4 regions of the Streptomyces sp. NPDC001709 genome follow, and region 2 is predicted to be linked to each of the others. Evidence: riboswitches for the same ligand, from Rfam matches in the RefSeq annotation. Region 2 holds a riboswitch; each other region holds the start of a gene.
What was found. A riboswitch is a leader RNA that binds a small molecule or an ion and turns the genes downstream of it on or off. The one in region 2 is predicted to bind cyclic di-AMP.

Region 1: it holds a riboswitch for cyclic di-AMP, as region 2 does, so the genes downstream of both, ACWC0C_RS06770 (M23 family metallopeptidase) here and ACWC0C_RS16630 (C40 family peptidase) in region 2, are expected to answer to the same signal.
Region 3: it holds a riboswitch for cyclic di-AMP, as region 2 does, so the genes downstream of both, ACWC0C_RS17970 (M23 family metallopeptidase) here and ACWC0C_RS16630 (C40 family peptidase) in region 2, are expected to answer to the same signal.
Region 4: it holds a riboswitch for cyclic di-AMP, as region 2 does, so the genes downstream of both, ACWC0C_RS31680 (NlpC/P60 family protein) here and ACWC0C_RS16630 (C40 family peptidase) in region 2, are expected to answer to the same signal.

The regions. Positions count from the first base shown of each region.
Region 1 covers NZ_JBSFGB010000003.1:365,805-370,234, reverse strand. Annotated here, with positions in the region: gene ACWC0C_RS06775 (alpha-galactosidase) at 1-1,992, shown strand, start outside; cyclic di-AMP (ydaO/yuaA leader) riboswitch at 2,302-2,454, shown strand; gene ACWC0C_RS06770 (M23 family metallopeptidase) at 2,458-3,354, shown strand; gene ACWC0C_RS06765 (SGNH/GDSL hydrolase family protein) at 3,522-4,307, shown strand.
Region 2 covers NZ_JBSFGB010000009.1:155,959-160,388, reverse strand. Annotated here, with positions in the region: gene ACWC0C_RS16640 (ATP-dependent Clp protease proteolytic subunit) at 1-504, shown strand, start outside; gene ACWC0C_RS16635 (hypothetical protein) at 512-817, shown strand; cyclic di-AMP (ydaO/yuaA leader) riboswitch at 1,253-1,390, shown strand; gene ACWC0C_RS16630 (C40 family peptidase) at 1,394-1,867, shown strand; gene ACWC0C_RS16625 (LysE family translocator) at 2,093-2,536, opposite strand; gene ACWC0C_RS16620 (ATP-binding protein) at 2,731-3,189, opposite strand; gene ACWC0C_RS16615 (helix-turn-helix domain-containing protein) at 3,404-4,264, shown strand; gene ACWC0C_RS16610 (DUF397 domain-containing protein) at 4,274-4,430, shown strand, end outside.
Region 3 covers NZ_JBSFGB010000011.1:12,075-16,504, forward strand. Annotated here, with positions in the region: gene ACWC0C_RS17960 (PrsW family intramembrane metalloprotease) at 1-316, shown strand, start outside; gene ACWC0C_RS17965 (aldo/keto reductase) at 393-1,337, opposite strand; gene ACWC0C_RS17970 (M23 family metallopeptidase) at 1,408-2,433, opposite strand; cyclic di-AMP (ydaO/yuaA leader) riboswitch at 2,443-2,600, opposite strand; tRNA gene ACWC0C_RS17975 (tRNA-Met) at 2,889-2,962, shown strand; gene ACWC0C_RS17980 (dihydrofolate reductase family protein) at 3,045-4,178, opposite strand; gene ACWC0C_RS17985 (MarR family winged helix-turn-helix transcriptional regulator) at 4,236-4,430, shown strand, end outside.
Region 4 covers NZ_JBSFGB010000025.1:142,823-147,252, forward strand. Annotated here, with positions in the region: gene ACWC0C_RS31665 (NlpC/P60 family protein) at 1-473, opposite strand, end outside; gene ACWC0C_RS31670 (hypothetical protein) at 900-1,253, shown strand; gene ACWC0C_RS31675 (hypothetical protein) at 1,257-1,466, opposite strand; gene ACWC0C_RS31680 (NlpC/P60 family protein) at 1,601-2,794, opposite strand; cyclic di-AMP (ydaO/yuaA leader) riboswitch at 2,818-2,961, opposite strand; gene pcrA (DNA helicase PcrA) at 3,182-4,430, shown strand, end outside.

The DNA of each region.
Region 1 (4,430 bases), on a different contig from region 2:
GACGAGCTGCTCCACCTGCACTGGGGGCCGCGCATCGCCCTCGCGGACGCGGAGGCCCTGGCCGCGGACCCGCTGCCCGGGTACTGGCCCTTCGAGTCCCCGCTCGACGGCCGTGAGGAGTACCCCGTCGAGGGCGGCCCCCGCTTCGCCCGCCCCGCCCTGTCCGTGCGCACCGACGAGCGCCGCGGCACGGAGTGGAGCTTCGGGGCGTACGAGACGGAGGGCGACGAGCTGCGCCTGCGCTTCGACGACGACGGCCTTGCCGTCACCCTGCACTACCGGATGCGCGGTGACGTCGTCGAGCGCTGGGTCACCGTGGCGAACGGCTCCCACGCGCGCGTGGAGCTGCTGCGGGCCGACGCGGCCACCTGGACCCTGCCCGACCGCGACGGCTGGCGGCTGTCCCAGCTGCACGGCCGCTGGGCCGCCGAGTCCCGCCTGACCGCCGCCCCGCTCACCTACGGCGAGAAGGTCATCGGCAGCCGCCGCGGCCACACCGGCCACCAGCACCTGCCCTGGGTGGCCCTCGACACCGACGCCACCGAGGAGCGCGGCGAGGTCTACGGCTGCGCGCTCGGCTGGTCCGGCTCCTGGCGCATCGCGGTCGCCCAACTCCCGGACGCACGCGTGCAGATCACCGGCGGCGCCGGCTACGACGACTCGGGCCTGCTGCTCCTCCAGCCGGGGGAGTCGTACACCACCCCGGTCTTCGCGGGCCTGTGGAGCGACGGCGGCTTCGGCGGCGCGAGCCGCGCCTGGCACGCCTACCAGCGCGCGTACGTCATCCCGGACGCCGAGCGGGACCGGCCGGTGCTCTTCAACTCCTGGGAGGCGACGAACTTCGACATCTCCGAGGACCAGCAGCTCGCGCTCGCCCGCCGGGCCGCCGGGATCGGGGTCGAGCTGTTCGTGGTGGACGACGGCTGGTTCGGCGCCCGCACCAGCGACCGCGCCGGGCTCGGCGACTGGACCCCGAACCCCGGCCGCTTCCCGCAGGGGCTCAAGCCCCTCGCCGACCAGGTGCACGGCCTGGGGATGCGGTTCGGCATCTGGGTCGAGCCCGAGATGGTCAACCCGGACAGCGACCTGTACCGCGCGCACCCCGACTGGGTGCAGTACCAACCAGGACGGAAGCGGACGGAACTGCGCAATCAGCTCGTCCTCAACCTCGCCCGCGAGGACGTCCAGGAGTACCTCTGGGAGCAGCTGGACACCCTGCTCTCCAGCGCCCCGATCGACTATGTGAAGTGGGACTTCAACCGCTGCTTCACCGACGCCGGCTGGCCCGGTGAGCCATATCCGCAGCGCCTGTGGGTGGACCACGTCCGCGCCCTGTACGCCCTGCTGGACCGGCTCCGCGCGGCTCACCCGGGGGTCGCCTTCGAGTCCTGCTCGGGCGGTGGCGGCCGGATCGACCTGGGTGTGCTCGGTCGCACCGACCAGGTGTGGACCTCCGACAACACCGACCCGCTGGACCGGCTCGCCATCCAGCACGGCTTCAGCCAGATCCACCCGGCCCGGGTCATGGCCGCCTGGGTCACGGACAGCCCGAACACCCAGCTCAACGGCCGGGTCAGCACCCTGCGGTTCCGTTTCGTCAGCGCCATGGCGGGGGTCCTCGGGGTCGGTGGCGACCTCACCGAGTGGACCGGTGAGGAGCTGGCCGAGGCCCGGCAGTGGGTCGAGCTCTACAAAGAGATCCGGACCGTCGTCCAGCACGGCGAGCTGTACCGGCTGCGGCCCCCGGCCGGCGGCCTCAGCGCGGTCCAGTACGTCCGCGGGGAGGAGGCGGTGGTCCTGGCCTGGCTCCAGGCGCAGAGCCACGGCGAGCCGGTCCCGGCGCTGCGTCTGCGCGGACTCGACCCGACGGCATCGTACGAATGCCGCGAAACGGGTGAAGTTCATCGGGGTGCCGTCCTGTTGCACCACGGTCTGCGCACCGGACTCAAGGGCGACCTTGATGCGATGGTTCTCCGGCTGCGCCGCATCTGAGCTTTCTGCCCGAATTGGCGCCTTCGTTGCAACTCGCTGTGGAATGAGGGGTCGTGGTGGAAGAGCGGGTGAGGAGCGTCATATTCATGACCGTGCGTCGCGCGTCATGTTCACGTAATTTTCATGCTGAAAAGGGGAATTGAAAGGTGTCGGCGGGCGGGAATTCACGGAGGGTGATCGTGAATTCCCGCATTCGATCTTCGGGAATCGGAACGGCGGGAACCGGCCGCTTGTTTCCGTGCGTCTTGCTCGCTTACGTTCCCCACCAATCCGGACGGAACGCCGAGTCCTGCCGCCGCCCGGAGTCCCACACTTGACCCGCGTTCGGCAGGAGCGGGGGACCCACCAGGTACGACTGCCTGTCCGGTCTCCGCGACAGGCTAGGGGTGAAGTCGCCACGGCGGCCGGGCCGCTCCAGCCCGAACCCGACAGCTGACCTCGCAGGCGTCGGAGAGGAAATGCGCCATGCCCGCGAAGGGTAAGCACCGACGTCCCAAGCCCCCGCGTTTCTCCCGCTCGATCGCCGTCGCCGGAACCGGTGGCGCCGCCCTGGCCCTCCCCCTCATCGGAACCACCGGAGCCCACGCCGCCACCGGCACGCAGCCCCTTTCCGTAAAAGCCGCGCAGTCCCCTCAGTCACCGGTGAAGAAGGCGGCCGCGCAGGCGAATCCGGGTGTGCACACCTACACGGTGAAGTCCGGCGACTGCCTTTCGGTGATCGCCGACGAACAGCACGTCTCCGGCGGCTGGCACCGCCTCTACGACGACAACCGGCGGGCCGTCGGCGACGACCCGTCGCTCATCCACCCGGGCCTGAAGCTCGCGCTCGACCGGCAGTCGGCGCACACCCACGGCGAGTCCGCGGCCCCGAGCCGGCCGTCGGCCGAGTCGCACTCCTCGGCGTCCCAGGCGGCACCGGCACCCCAGTCCTCCGGTGCCACCACGACCACCACCGGCTTCACCCTCCCGGTGACCGGCGCCGTCGTCGGCACCGGCTACCACGTGGCCGGCAGCATGTGGTCCAGCGGCTACCACACCGGCGTCGACTTCGTCGTACCGACCGGCACCACGGTGAAGTCCGTCGCCGCGGGCACGGTCGTCTCCGCCGGCTGGGGCGGCGCGTACGGCAACCAGGTCGTCATCAGGCTGAACGACGGCTACTACGCGCAGTACGCCCACCTCTCGCAGCTCTCCGTCTCGGCCGGGCAGACCGTGACCGAGGGCCAGCAGATCGGCCTGTCCGGCGCGACCGGCAACGTCACCGGCCCGCACCTGCACTTCGAGATCCGCACCACGCCGAACTACGGCTCGGACGTCGACCCCGTCGGCTACCTCCGCCGGCATGGCGTCCCCGTCGGCTGAGTCACACCGTCAACCCGTCCGGGATCAGCCCTATTCCTGGATTGGCAAATTATTTAAGGGTGTCTCATCTCACCGTTCGTCAACCCCTCCTTACGGTCGCGTAGGTCACATCGGAAGGGGAATCATGGTCCGACGTGGCAGACGATTCGAAGAATGACAACAGATCAGTGATCGGGTCGTACGTGGCGGTGGGGGACAGCTTCACCGAGGGCGTCGGCGACCCCGGGCCCGACGGGGCGTTCGTCGGTTGGGCCGACCGGTTCGCGGTACTGCTCGCCGACCGGCGGCCCGAAGGCGACTTCAAGTACACCAATCTCGCGGTCCGCGGGAAGCTGCTCGACCAGATCGTGCAGGACCAGCTCCCGCAGGCCGTCGAACTGGCCCCGGACCTCGTCTCCTTCTGCGCGGGCGGCAACGACATCATCCGGCCCGGCACCGACCCGGACGAGGTGGCCGAGCGCTTCGAGCGGGCCGTGGCCCGGCTGGCCGAAGCCGCGGGCACGGTGCTGGTGACGACCGGCTTCGACACCCGGGGCGTCCCGGTGCTCAAGCACCTGCGGGGCAAGATCGCCACGTACAACGGCCATGTCCGCGCCATCGCGGACCGGTACGGCTGTCCCGTGCTCGACCTGTGGTCCCTGAAGTCCGTGCAGGACCGCAGGGCCTGGGACAGCGACCGGCTCCACCTCTCGCCCGAGGGGCACACGCGCGTGGCGCTGCGCGCCGGCCAGGCCCTCGGCCTGCCGATCCCGGCCGACCCCGAGCAGCCGTGGCCGCCGCTGCCGCCCCGGGGCACCCTGGACATCCGGCGCGACGACGTCCACTGGGCCCGTGAGTACCTCGTCCCGTGGATCGGCCGCCGCCTGCGCGGCGAGTCCTCCGGCGACCACGTCACGGCGAAGGGCACCCTGTCGCCCGACGACATCAAGATGCGGATCGCCTCGGTGGCCTGACCCCCACCGACGTGCCTCGCACCGTGCGGCCTGCGGTGCGGGGCGCGGTTGTCCGGGGCGGGGCGCCTTGGCCTGGGATGCGGTGCGGGCGGTGGCTCGTCACCGTGGCGCCGGGCCCGCCGG
Region 2 (4,430 bases):
GCCGCCGCGAACGACGTGATGGCCCAGTTCATGTACCTCGAACACGCGGCCCCGGAGCGGGACATCACTCTGTACGTCAACTCGCCGGGCGGTTCGTTCAGCGCGCTCACGGCCGTCTACGACACGATGCGCTACGTCAGTTGCGACGTGGCCACCTACTGCCTGGGCCAGGCCGCGTCCCAGGCCGCGCTGCTGATCGCGGCCGGCACACCGGGCAAGCGGTTCGCCCTGCCCGGCGCGCGCATCGTGATCGCGCAACCCCAGCTGCCCGAGCCGGTGCGGGGCCAGCCCAGCGATCTGCTCATCCATGCCGAGGAGTTGACCCGGGTCCGCGCGGTGACGGAGGAGATGCTCGTGCAGCACACCGGGCGCACGGCCGAGCAGGTACACCGCGACCTGGAACGGGACTTGGTCCTGGACGCCTCCGCGGCCGTGGCCTACGGTCTGGTGGACGGCATCGTGCCCAGCCGCCGGAGCATGCCCGGCGCACCGGACGCGAAGTGAGCCGCCGATGCTGCCGGAACTGCCGCCGCTGCCCGCGCTGACCCGCGCCGAAGGTGATCTGATCGACCGTTATCTGGAGGCGGTCGACCTGCTGGGCCGCGTCAATCCCGCGCACGGCGGGGACACTTATCGCGGGCTGCGCGCGGCCCAGGGCCTGGTGCGCAAGGCCGCAGAACTGCGGGACGCCCTCGCGTTGATGCACCAGCGGGGCGAGACGGAGCTGCACGGGGACACGCTGGCACGGGCCTTGCGGGTGCTGGACGGTGAACGCCGGACCGCGCGCGTCGCGCTCCCGCCCGACGGCGTCGGCTGATCCGGGCGCCGGACCAGCCGGACCGGACCCGGGTGTCGACACACGCCGTCCAGACCGGACTTGCAACGACCCGAACGGCGTACCCCCGACCGATGGACATCCGGATCGCTCTCCGGGCCTCCCGACTTGCGCATCGCGCGGGTCCGAGGCTCGGAAGGAAGGGGCTCCGCCCCAGGTCGGAGGCTACGACCGGGACCTGACGGCGCGTCGAACACAGCGTCGTCCACTCGAATGGGTGAGTGGTGAGTAACGCCACAAATCCCCGGTTCCATTGTGATTTTCAGACAGTCATGCGTGAAGATCCCTGTCTGACGACAAGCCCCCGCCACCGCGGCGGGGCGGTCCGGGCGGACGCCGAGTCCTGCCGCCGCCCGGACACCGGTCGACAGGAGTGGATCGGCAGGAGTGGAGGACCCAGGCAAGACGGGTCGCCGGAACGGATGTTCGTCTGCTCGCCACAGACGGCCGGAGGTTCCGAGCAGCCCTTGGGGTGAAGCCGCGGCAACGCGGCCGGGCAACTTCGCCAGCCCGAATCCGACAGGTCATCCTTCACAGGCGGCTGACGAAGGGTTGCGCATGACTGCGCTCAATCGTGTCCCGTCGCTCATGGCCCGGGCCGGCACGGCCTCGGCCCTCACCCTCGCCGCCGTCGGCGGCTCGATCGCGGTGCCCGGTCTCGCCACCGATGCCTCGGCGGCGAGCCTCGCGACCAAAGCACTGCAGGTCGCGGCCTCCAAGAAGGGGGCTCCGTACCAGTACGGGGCCACCGGGCCGCGCAGGTTCGACTGCTCGGGGCTGACGCTGTACTCGTTCAAGAAGGCGGGCAAGACCCTGCCGCGTACGGCCGCCCAGCAGTACAACAAGACGCACCACATCTCCGCCGGTAGCCGCAAGGCCGGTGACCTGGTGTTCTTCCACTCGGGTTCGTACGTCTACCACGTCGGCATCTACGCGGGCCACAACAAGATCTGGCACGCGCCGAGGACCGGGGACGTGGTGCGGCTCCAGAAGATCTGGACGAACAGCGTCTGGTACGGCCGGGTCAGCTGAACCGGCCTCCTACGGCGGGTTCGGCCGCCCCGCCCTCCTACGGCGGGCCTGACCCGACCCGCTACGGCGGGGCCGGCCGACCCCGTCCGCTACGGCGGGTTCGGGCGACCCGAGTCGCTATGGGGGTGCGGTTGACTGGGCCCGCTACGGCGGGTCCGGCCACCCGATCCGCTACGGCGGCTGCGGCTGGCTGGGCCCGCTACGGCAGGGCCGGCTGACCCGTCGTCAGGGCAGGAGCGGCTCCAGCAACAGAGCCGCTCCCGGTACCGTCAGCGCCACCCCGGTGCCCGCCTGGAGTCCACGGGCGGGCCGGGGTCGGCGCAACCACCGGCCCAGCCGGTCCACCAGTAGTGCCACCACCACCTGGAACCACACCAGTGCGCACACGGTCAGCGCGGGGCTCGTGGCAGGCACGAACTGCGGCAGCAGGCTCGGGAAGGTCAGCGACGCCTTCGGGTTGAGGACGTTGGTGCCGAAGCCCTGCCGGAGCGGGTGCGCGGCCGCCTCGCCCGCCGACTCCTCGGGTCCCGTACAGCGGCCACAGGGTGCGCACCCCGAGCTGCAGCACAGCAGCTGCAACGCCCGGAACAGCGCGGGCACCGCCACCAGCACGGTCCAGTTCGTCCGGCGTCTACCGGGCCCGGGCACCACCAGCACCTCGCCCACCACGAGCCGCCCCGATATCCCGTACCCATCACCACCCCCCGCTCGACGTCGCCCAGCCCCTAACCCCCACCTTCACCCGCACGCCCCAATCCGCTCCACGGCCCGCCCCAGCCGCACCCACCCATCGCCCCAGGACCCCGCGCAAACAGACAACCCGGAGAGGGATGCCGGCCCAGTACCCCGCCCCGCCCGGAGGGCTACGGTTCCTGTTGGCCCGCTGCCGGGACCGGCTCCGCCGGGGTGGTCCAGGGGAGTTCGATGGAGACCGTCTTGCCGCCCTCGCGGGTGGGGCGGACGCGGAGTTTGCCGCCGCACTCCGCGGTGAGCCAGCGGATGATGACCATGCCGCGGCCGTTGTCCTGCTGGACGGCGGCGGGCAGTCTCTTCGGGAAGCGCGGATGACTGTCCGTGACGCCGATGCGGAGGTGTTCGTCGCGGTCCAGGGCGATGTCAACCGTGAAGGTGGGTGACTGACCGAAGGTGTGCTGTACGGCGTTCGTGGCGAGTTCGGAGACGATGAGCCGCACGGTGTCGGCCGTCTCGGTGTCCGACGGCAGGCCCCACTCCGCGAGCGTACCCACGACATACGTGCGGGCCGCGGAGACCGAGGCGGGATCGCTCGGCAGAGTGACGGATGCTTCCAGATGGTCTGCCATGGCGACGTCGTCCCTTTCCCACGGGACCGCAGTCCGACACGGAGCGGATGGGTTCGAGTACGGTCCCGGACTGGTGCTTGCTCGTCAGACTGCCACCACCGGGCCGGTCACGGGGAGCGATCCACCAAGATATGCATATATCTGTCGCCCGAAGCGGTGAACTCTACGACGCGAGACCGTATTTGGGCGGCCCGGAAGGAGTAAGGAGGAGCCCATGCAGAACGGGCCGGCAGTGCGCCGCCGCAAACTGGGCGCCGAACTGCGCACGCTGCGTACCGGTGCTGGGCTCACGAGCGGCGAGGCGGCCCGGCTGGTGGGCTGGCACCAGTCGAAGGTGAGCCGTATCGAGACCGGTGCCAGCGGCGTGAAACCAGCCGATGTGCGATTACTGCTGGACGCCTACGGGGTCCAGGACGGGCACCTGCGCGAGTTGCTGCTGATGCTGGCGGGCTCCGAGGACCGAGGCGACCGGCACCACTGGTGGCACGCCTACCGCGGGGTCCTGCCCCCCACGTACCGGGACTTCATCAGCCTGGAGTCGCAGGCGAGCGCGATGCGCACCCTGGAGACCACGGTCGTACCCGGCCTGCTGCAGACGCCCGAGTACGCCCGCGCGGTGACCCGGGCGGCGGTGAAGGATCTGGACGACGAGCGCTTGGACACGCTGGTGGAGGTGCGGCTGGCCAGGCAGGACGTGCTCCGCACCGAACGGCCGCTGAGGCTGAGCGCGGTGCTGGACGAGGCCGTGCTGCGACGCGAGGTCGGTGGCCCCGGGGTGATGGCCCGGCAGCTGGAGCGGCTGGTGGAGGCGGCCCGGCTGCCCCAAGTCCGGCTCCAGGTACTGCCGTTCGGCACCGGAGCGCATGTCGGCCTCACCGGAGCTTTCGTAATCTTCTCATTTCCGAGCACTTCTGATCTGGATGTGGTGGTTCTAGACCAGTTGACGAGTAGCCTCTACCTGGAACGGAAAGAAGACCTCATGGCCTACTCCGAGGCCTTCGACACCCTTCAGTTCCACGCCCTTTCCCCCGAGGAATCGTTGGACTACATCGCCGGGATAGGTGACGGCGCGTAAGGAGGCACCATGACCGCACCGCCTCGGAACGTCCCTGCCAGTACCGACCTGCACGACGTGGACTGGCTGCGCAGCAGCTACAGCACGGGAGCCAACAACTGCGTGGAGACGGCCCGGCCGAGCTCCGGCCCCGGGGCCGGAGCGCTCGCCGTGCGCGACTCCAAGG
Region 3 (4,430 bases), on a different contig from region 2:
TGACTACGCCCGGCACCACGGCGGCCGGCCCACGGCCCGGGCGGTGGCGCGGTACGAGGCGTACGCCACGTCGCTCGCGTTCCTGAGGGCCCGGGGGCGCAAGGGGAAGGCGGGGAGCGACTTCGTCGTACGGGAGCGGGAGCTGCTGGACGAGCTGTGGCGGCGCAGGGATGCGGCCCGGCCGGCGTTGGAGTACGCGGCGCGTGCGACTGCGCCGGCTCGGCCGATGTACCCGGCGCCGGTGCCTACGGCGTTCGGGCCGGGTTACGGGTACCCGGCGGTGCCGTATCCCGCGTACAACCCGTATCGGTCGTAGCCGGTCGGGCTGCCGGGAGTTCGGCACCGCCGGAATCCGCCGTCGTGGCTGAGCGCCGTTCGGCGGGAGGGATTACTCAGGCCGACGCCGCCGTCAGGCTCGCCACCTCGGCCTCCGTCAGGCTCAGGTCCGCCACCCCCAGCAGTGCCGGGAGCTGCTCCACCGTGCGGGCGGAGGCGATCGGGGCCGTGATCGTCGGCTGGGCGGCCAGCCAGGCGAGGGCGACCGTGGCGACGGGGGCGTCATGGGCGGCGGCGATCTCGTCCAGGGCCGCCAGGACCTTCTGGCCGCGCTCGGAGTCGGCGTACTCCTGGGCCCGGCCCGCGCGGGCGCTGTCGACCTTGGTGCCGGGGCGGTACTTGCCGGTCAGGAAACCCGCGGCGAGGGAGAAGTACGGCACCGCGGACAGGCCTTCCCTGGCGGCCAGGTCCTGCAGCGGGCCCTCGTAGGTGTCGCGGGAGACCAGGTTGTAGTGGGGCTGGAGGGCGACGTAGCGGGCCAGGCCCTCGCGGTCGGAGAAGTCGAGGGAGGCCTTGAGGCGCTCGGCGCTGATGTTGGAGGCGCCGATCTGGCGGACCTTGCCCGCCTTCACCAGCTCGTCCAGCGCGCCGATGATCTCGTCGACCGGGATCTCGGGCTTGTCGAAGTGGGTGTAGTAGAGGTCGATGTAGTCGGTGTCCAGGCGGCGCAGGGAGGCGTCGGCGGCGGCCTTGATGTTGGCGGCGGACAGTCCCTGGTACTCGGGGTGCTGGCTGACCTTGGTGGCGATGACGACGTCGGCGCGGTTGCCGCGGGCCTTGACCCACTTGCCGATGATCGTCTCGGACTCGCCGCCCTCGTTGCCCTCGATCCAGGCGGAGTAGGAGTCGGCGGTGTCGATGAAGTTGCCGCCGGCGGCCGCGTAGGCGTCCAGGACGGCGAAGGAAGTCTCTTCGTCGGCGGTCCAGCCGAAGACGTTGCCGCCCAGGGACAGCGGGAAGACCTCGAGGTCGGAGGAGCCGAGTTTGCGCAGAGAAGTCATGCTTTACACCAACGCCGACGACGGATGATCTCATTCCGTCGCCGGCGCCAGGATCCCGCCAAGGGAGGAATCAGGGGGTGAGGCCCTTGTCGCGCAGCCACGGCGCCGGGTCGATGGCGCCGGCCTGGCCGTTCGGGTGGACCTCCAGGTGCAGGTGCGGGCCGGTGACGTTGCCGGTGGCGCCGACCCGGCCGATGACGTCGCCGGTGGAGACCTTCTGGCCGACCGAGACGTTGATCGAGGACTGGTGGCAGAACCACAGCTCGGTGCCGTCGTCCAGGGTGAGGACGGTGCGGTAGCCGTAGGCGCCGGCCCAGCCGGCCTGGGTGACCGTGCCGCCGTGGACGGCCTTGATGAGGGTGCCGGTGGGGGCGGCGAAGTCGAGGCCGGTGTGGTAGCCGGAGGACCACATGGCGCCGGGCTGGCCGAAGGTGCCGGTGATCGTGTACGAGACGACGGGCAGCGTGTACTGCTTGGCCAGCTCGGCCAGGCGCTTGGCCTCGGCGGCCTTCTTGGCGTCGGCCTCCGCCTTCTGCTTGGCGGCGGCGGCCTTTGCGGCGGCGTCCTTCTCCGCCTTGGCGGCCGCGTCGGCGGTCTGCTTGTCGGCGGCGGCGAGCGCGGTGGCGGTGGCCTTGCTGTCGGCCTTGCTCTGCTGCTGCTCGGCCTGGGCCATGATCCGGTTGCGCAGGGCCTCGCCGGCGTTGCCGCTGTCCGCGCTGTCGGAGGTCACGCCGACCTTGCTGAGCGCGGTGGCGGGCTGGGGCTTGGCACCGGAGTCGTCGCCGAAGAAGTGGCTGACGGAGTCCAGGTCGGGCAGGGATATGGAGACCGGCGGCTTGCCGGTGTTGGCGCTGGCCATGCCGCCCGCGCCGACCGCGGCGATCACGCCGACGCCGAGGACGGTGGAGCTGCGCGCGAAGCCGCCGCGCTGCTTGGCGACGCGGTGCCGGCCGCGGACCTGGGCGAGGGAGTCCTCGGTGGGGTTCCACTCCTCCCAGGGGCCCTCCTCGGCGCGGTAGGCGCCGTAGCCGAAGGTCTCGGGCTCGGCCCCCTCGGGAACGAACGGGGCTTCTGGGGCAGGCCGGTTGGACGCCACTAGGGCGCACTCCTTTCCTTCCTCCGCCTACCGGGTTAGCTGACGGGTTCGGAGCAGGAAGGTCTCCTACGCGCGTATACCGGCCATGGCTGCACGGCGGTATCCGCGTGATTCACCCCAAGGTGGTGGTTCCCCGGTTCCCTCGCGGGATTCGGCGCGTGCGCACGGAGCCGCCTCTTGTGACGGCTGGGACGACCGCGCTGCGTTATCGAACGTTAATAGACCCGCCAGGCAGTTTCCAAGCCCGTTCGGCTTGATCATTAACGATTTCGGGCGTGGACTTACCGGCTACGACCACTGCAAAACGGGCGAGTTGGCCGCCATTCAGGAGTCTCGGCGTTTTTGATGGTGACTCAGATGTTATGCGGAGGGCTTCCGTCCGATCACCGTCGGTGACGGTGATCGAAGCGGTGTGCGTTGCACCCCGCACATGGGGTACTCTGGAGTCACAACGACGCGGGGTGGAGCAGCTCGGTAGCTCGCTGGGCTCATAACCCAGAGGTCGCAGGTTCAAATCCTGTCCCCGCTACTGAAGGCTCAGGGCCCGGAAACCAATGGTTTCCGGGCCCTGAGTGTTTTCCGAAGCCGGCAGGACGCGGCGGACGGACGGCTCACCCCAGCAGGTGGGCGTTCGGCGCCTTGGCGATCTCCGCCAGCTCCGGCAGTACGACGACCTGCCCACCCCCGGCGACCAGCACCCCCGTCCCGTCGGCTCCGGCGACGAACGTGTCCGGCTCCCGCCAGGCCGTGACCACCCTGCGCACCCCCGCCCGCAGAATCAGCTCGGCACAGGGCGCGGGCCGCGAGGCCCGCCGGGCACAGGGCTCGAGGCTGCTGTACACGGTGGCGGCGGCCAACCGCGGATCCGCCGGATCCACCTTCGCGAGCGCCGCCTCCTCCGCATGGACCACGGGGTCGCCCCCCTCGCGCGAGTGTCCTCGCGCGAGCTCCGTACCGTCGGCGGCGACCACCACCGCGCCGACGCTGAACGCCGTCTCCGAGGGCGGGCACAGCGCGGCGAGTTCGCAGGCGGTGCGCAGCCAGTGGCGGTCGGCGGCGGTGGGGAGCGAGCCGGTGCCGGGGGCCGTGGGCTCGTAGCGCATGAGGACCACGTCCTCGATACGGCGGGTCTCGGTCAGGCGCAGCCGGCCGGCCTGGTAGACGCCGGGGCCGAACAGGCGAGGGGCGCCCGGGTCGCCGACGAACAGCGGGGCGAGGACCAGCTGGAGCTCGTCGGCGAGGCCCTGCTGAAGGAGTTGGGTGTGGACCGTGCCACCGCCCTCGACCATCAGCCGTCGTACGCCCCGCTCGTCGTGCAGATGGGACAGCAGGGCCCGCCAGTCGAGGTCGGGGCCGAGCGGGACGACGTCGGCGGTGCCGCCGACGCGGCGGGCGGCCTGCTCGGCGCCCTTGTCGGTCGTGTAGACGAGCTTGTCGCCACCGGTGTGCCAGAAGTGGGCGTCGGGGTCGAGGTCACCGGTCGCGGTGACGGTCACCTTCAGCGGGTACTCCGGCCTGCCCTCCCGGAGCCGGGCCGCGCGGCGCTCGGCGGAGTTGACCAGCAGCCGCGGGTTGTCGGCGCGGATCGTGCCCGCGCCGATCAGGATGGCGTCGACGGAGGCCCGTACCGCGTCGACCCGGTCGAAGTCGGCCGGGCTGGACAGCAGCAGCCGGTCGGGGCCGGTGTCGTCCAGGAAGCCGTCGAGGGAGACGGCGGCGGACAGCAGCACGTACGGGTACGACATCGGCGCGGTCTCCCTGCAAGTCTTGGTTCAAGTTTGAAACAAACCTACACTGGCGGCATGACGACCCGCTGGCTCAGCCCCGAGGAGCAGCGCGCCTGGCGCGCGTATCTCGCCGCGACGCACCTCCTGGAGGACGCGATCGACCGGAACCTCCAGCAGGAAGCCGGCATGCCGCACCTGTTCTACTCCGTGCTGGCCAATCTCTCCGAGGCGCCCGACCGGCGGCTGCGCATGACCGACCTCGCCGAGACG
Region 4 (4,430 bases), on a different contig from region 2:
ATCTCCCTCAGCTGTTCGCGCACCTGGGACACGGCAGCGGCCTGCTGGTCACCGGCCCGCTCCGCGAACGCGGCGTCCTCCAGATACCGGTCGGGGTCGCCGGACAGGGCCAGTTGCCAGGCCGGGGCGAAGCCGCCCTCGCGGTACTGCGCCGCCGCGAACGAACCGAGCGCGTCCCGGGCCGTGTTGAGCTTGGCCTGCTTGCGGGCGGTCTCGTCCTGCAGCGAGTGCAGCCGCCGCTGCTCCGTGTCCGCCCCCTCCCTCGCGCCGTCGTACTTCTCGGTCGCCGCCTCGGCCTCCTGGTACAGCTTGTCCACCTGGGCCTTCACCTGTGCCGGCGTCGGCTGCGGCTCGGCGTGTCCCGTCCCGTCGAATCCCGTTGCGGTGGCCGCGCCCGCCAGGGCGAGCGTGGCGGCCGTCCGGGCAGTCGGGCCACCCATGGAGCGTTGCCGGGGCTTGCGGTGCGCTGCCACCTGGACCGTCACGTCCTTCCGTACGAGTCGTACGACCGAGAGCCGTGCGTCCGGCGGCGGCCCGCACAGGGGAAACAGGCCACCGCCGGACCTTCTCGGCGGTGGTGACCGACAGCCGCCCTGGCCCGGGCGGCGGTGGGAAGCCGGTCACCTGGGGGAGGACGCTAGGCCCGACTGTGACAAGCAGGTAACGCGCTGTACGGAACTGGCTCCGACAGACTGGAATGTGACCGTATGTGACCACACCGCCGTTCTGGAGTCGTCGCCTTCACGCAGCGTGGTGACCGAAGCGCGGAAAGCGGGACGGAAGGCGGGTGCGGGGTGCTATGGAGCGCATATATGCAAGATCACCCGCGCGTGATCGTCGAGTACTGCGGCCGGGCCCGGTGACGGGCGGTCCATACCTCCTCGTTAGGCTCCGGCCCCATGGACGTACTCATCCATCTCTTCGTCGGCCTGCACATCATCGGCATCGCCGCGCTGCTCGGCGGTTTCCTCACCCAGATGAAGGCGATGGGCCAGGGCACGGCCCGGTTCGTGCCCGGGATGCTGCACGGCGCGCTGACCATGCTGGTCACCGGCGTGGCCCTGATCGGTCTCAACCAGGCCGACGACCACCACGTGAACACCATCAAGATCGGCGTCAAGCTGGCGCTGCTGATCGTGATCCTCGGCCTGGTCTATGTGAAGCGCGACGAGGAGAAGATCGACAAGGGCGCGTTCGGGCTGGTCGGCCTGCTGACCATGGCGAACATCTTCATCGCCGTGCTGTGGACCTGACGCTCATCCGTCCCTGACGCCGGTGCGGGCCGCGAGCACCGCGTCGGCGGCGACCACGAGCCACACCGCCACCGCTGCCCACAGCAGCACCCGTCCCGCCCGGCTGAGCCACGCAACGCCGACGGCGCTCGCGACCGACAGCGTCGCCGCCGCCGTCATCCCCATCGGGAACACCGTCGCCCACCGCGCACGCAGACCTGAGATGCCGGGCATGCGCCCGATGCCAGGGAACCACAGGGCCCCGGCCCGGGAAGGGCACGCGCGCGTGGAGCGCGAAAACGGCGGACCGCGAAAACGCAGGTACGCGCGCGTGGGGCGCGAAAACGGTGGCGCGCGAAACCCGGTGGTCAGCCCGGTCGGACCACGCTGTGGATGATCGACTCTCCGCCGTAGTAGATCGACTCCTCGCGGACGTACGCGCCCGGCTTCGGGGCGTGGATCATCATGCCGTTGCCTATGTAGATGCCGACATGGCTGATGTCGTCGTAGAAGAAGACCAGGTCGCCCGGCCGCGCATTGGCCAGGGAGACCGTGGTGCCCGCGTCGACCTGGTCGTACGTGGTGCGCGGCAGCGTGACGCCGGCAGCCCTCCAGGCGGCCTGGGTGAGGCCCGAGCAGTCGTAGGAGTCCGGCCCGGTGGCGCCCCACACATACGGCTTGCCGATCTGCGCGCGGGCGAAGGCGATCGCCTTCTCGGCCTTCGTGTCGTACGAGCCGGAGCCGGACGTCGTGGAGCCGGTCGAGCCGGAGCCCGTCGAACCGGACCCGGATCCCGAGGACCCCGAGGACGAGGAGGACGACGAGGACGAGGACGACGAGTCGGCCTGCTGCTGAGCCTGCTGCTTCGCCAGCTCGGCCGCCTTGCGCGCCGCCTCCTGCTGCTTCTCCCGCTCGATGGCGGCCAGCCGAGCCTTCTCCTGGGCCGTCAGCTGCGACAGCAGGTCGCGCGCGGAGGCCAGCTTCTTCTGGACGGTGGCCTTGGCGCTCTGCAGGTCGTGCTGCGAGTCGGTCAGCGTCTGCAGGCTCTCGGCGGCCTCCCGCCGCTTCTTCATGGTCGTGGCCTGCTCACCGATGTAGTCGTCGACCGCGCTCTTCTCCCGCGACGTCAGCCGGCTCATCAGCTGGGTCTGGTCGAAGTAGTCCTGCGGGTCGTTCGCCAGCAGGAAGGTGGCCGTGTCGGGAGCGGAGGCGCCGGTGCGGTACTGGGCCGCAGCGAAGGAACCCAGTTCCTCGCGGGCCTTGTTGAGGCGTTCGGTGCGCCGGGCGACCTCGTTGCGCAGGGCGTCGACGCGCCCGCGCTGTTTGCCGGTGCGCTCTTTGGCCGCGTTGTACTTGTCGGTCGCCGACTCCGCCTGGCGGTAGAGGTCGTCGACCTTCTTCTCGACCTCCTCCAGGCTCGGCTTGGTGTGATCGGTTCCCGGGGCGGCCTCGGCGCTCTGCGAGAACACGGCCATGGAGGTGAGGGCGGCGGTGGCGAGGGCGGGGGTGCGGAAGCCCGCCCCGATGGTCCCGCCGGGGCGCGGCTTGCGGTGCGACGCCAAGGGAGGCGCTCCTTCCAGTGGGCCGCCTACCGGGTTAGCTGTCGGGTTCGGGCGGCGGTTCGGAAGGGTTGCCCTACGGCGTCGTCCCGGGCGGGAGTCGGCCGATTCACCCCAGGATCGGTGGGTCCCCGGCTCCGGGCACCACGAGGGGTACACCGGACTCGGCGGAGGCCGCGCACGCGGCCTGACGGCAACCTAGCCAACTCGTGTGACTAGTGTGAAGGTTGGTGCGTGATATGTCCGATACATTTTTGTGATCTGAGCTCGGGAACACGTTCCCGTCATCGGACGATTCCGCAGCGTAAGGGCATTCCCGCGCCGCCCGCGGCGGCCATCTTCCCGGGACGGCGACCGGTTGTCGGTGGGGCGCCCTAGACTCGGAGAGCGATGAGCAGCCTCTTTGACGACAGCTTCCTGGCGGACCTCCAGACCCCTCGCGGGCACGAGGAGGAGCACCCGCCTCCGCCCGAGGACGATCACGCTCCGGAGCCGGTTCCGGACGATCTGTTCGGCGGGAAGTTCGACCTGCCGCCGGACCCGGACGCCTACTACCGCGACGGCGCGTCCCGCCCCGCGCTCGACTCGGCGGCACTGCTGGAGGGGCTGAACGACAACCAGCGCGCCGCGGTCGTGCACGCCGGCTCCCCGCTGCTCATCGTCGCCGGCGCCGGCTCCGGCAAGACCCGCGTGCTCACCCACCGCATCGCGCACCTGCTCGCCGAGCGGAATGTGCACCCGGGCCAGATCCTCGCGATCACCTTCACCAACAAGGCCGCGGGCGAGATGAAGGAGCGCGTCGAGCAGCTCGTCGGCCCGCGCGCGAACGCGATGTGGGTGATGACCTTCCACAGCGCGTGCGTACGCATCCTGCGCCGGGAGAGCAAGAAGCTCGGCTTCACTTCCTCGTTCTCGATCTACGACGCCGCCGACAGCAAGCGCCTGATGGCCCTGGTCTGCCGCGATCTGGACCTCGACCCCAAGCGCTTCCCGCCGAAGTCGTTCAGCGCCAAGATCAGCAACCTGAAGAACGAGCTGATCGACGAGGAGGACTTCGCCGCCCAGGCCACGGACGGCTTCGAGAAGACCCTCGCCCAGGCCTACGCCCTCTACCAGTCGCGGCTGCGCGAGGCGAACGCCCTCGACTTCGACGACCTGATCATGACGACGGTCAACCTCCTGCGCGCCTTCCCGGACGTCGCCGAGCACTACCGCCGCCGCTTCCGCCACGTCCTCGTCGACGAGTACCAGGACACCAACCACGCCCAGTACGCGCTCGTACGGGAACTCGTCGGCACCGGCGAGCGTGCCGCCAAGGACGCCGACGTACCGCCCGGCGCGGACGACCTCCTGCCCGCCGAACTGTGCGTGGTGGGTGACGCGGACCAGTCGATCTACGCCTTCCGCGGCGCGACGATCCGCAACATCCTCCAGTTCGAGGAGGACTACCCGAACGCGACGACGATCCTGCTGGAGCAGAACTACCGCTCCACGCAGACGATCCTGTCCGCCGCCAACGCGGTCATCGAGCGCAACGAGTCCCGCCGCCCCAAGAACCTGTGGACCAACGCGGGCGCGGGCGCGCAGATCACCGGCTATGTCGCCGACACCGAGCACGACGAGGCGCAGTTCGTCGCCG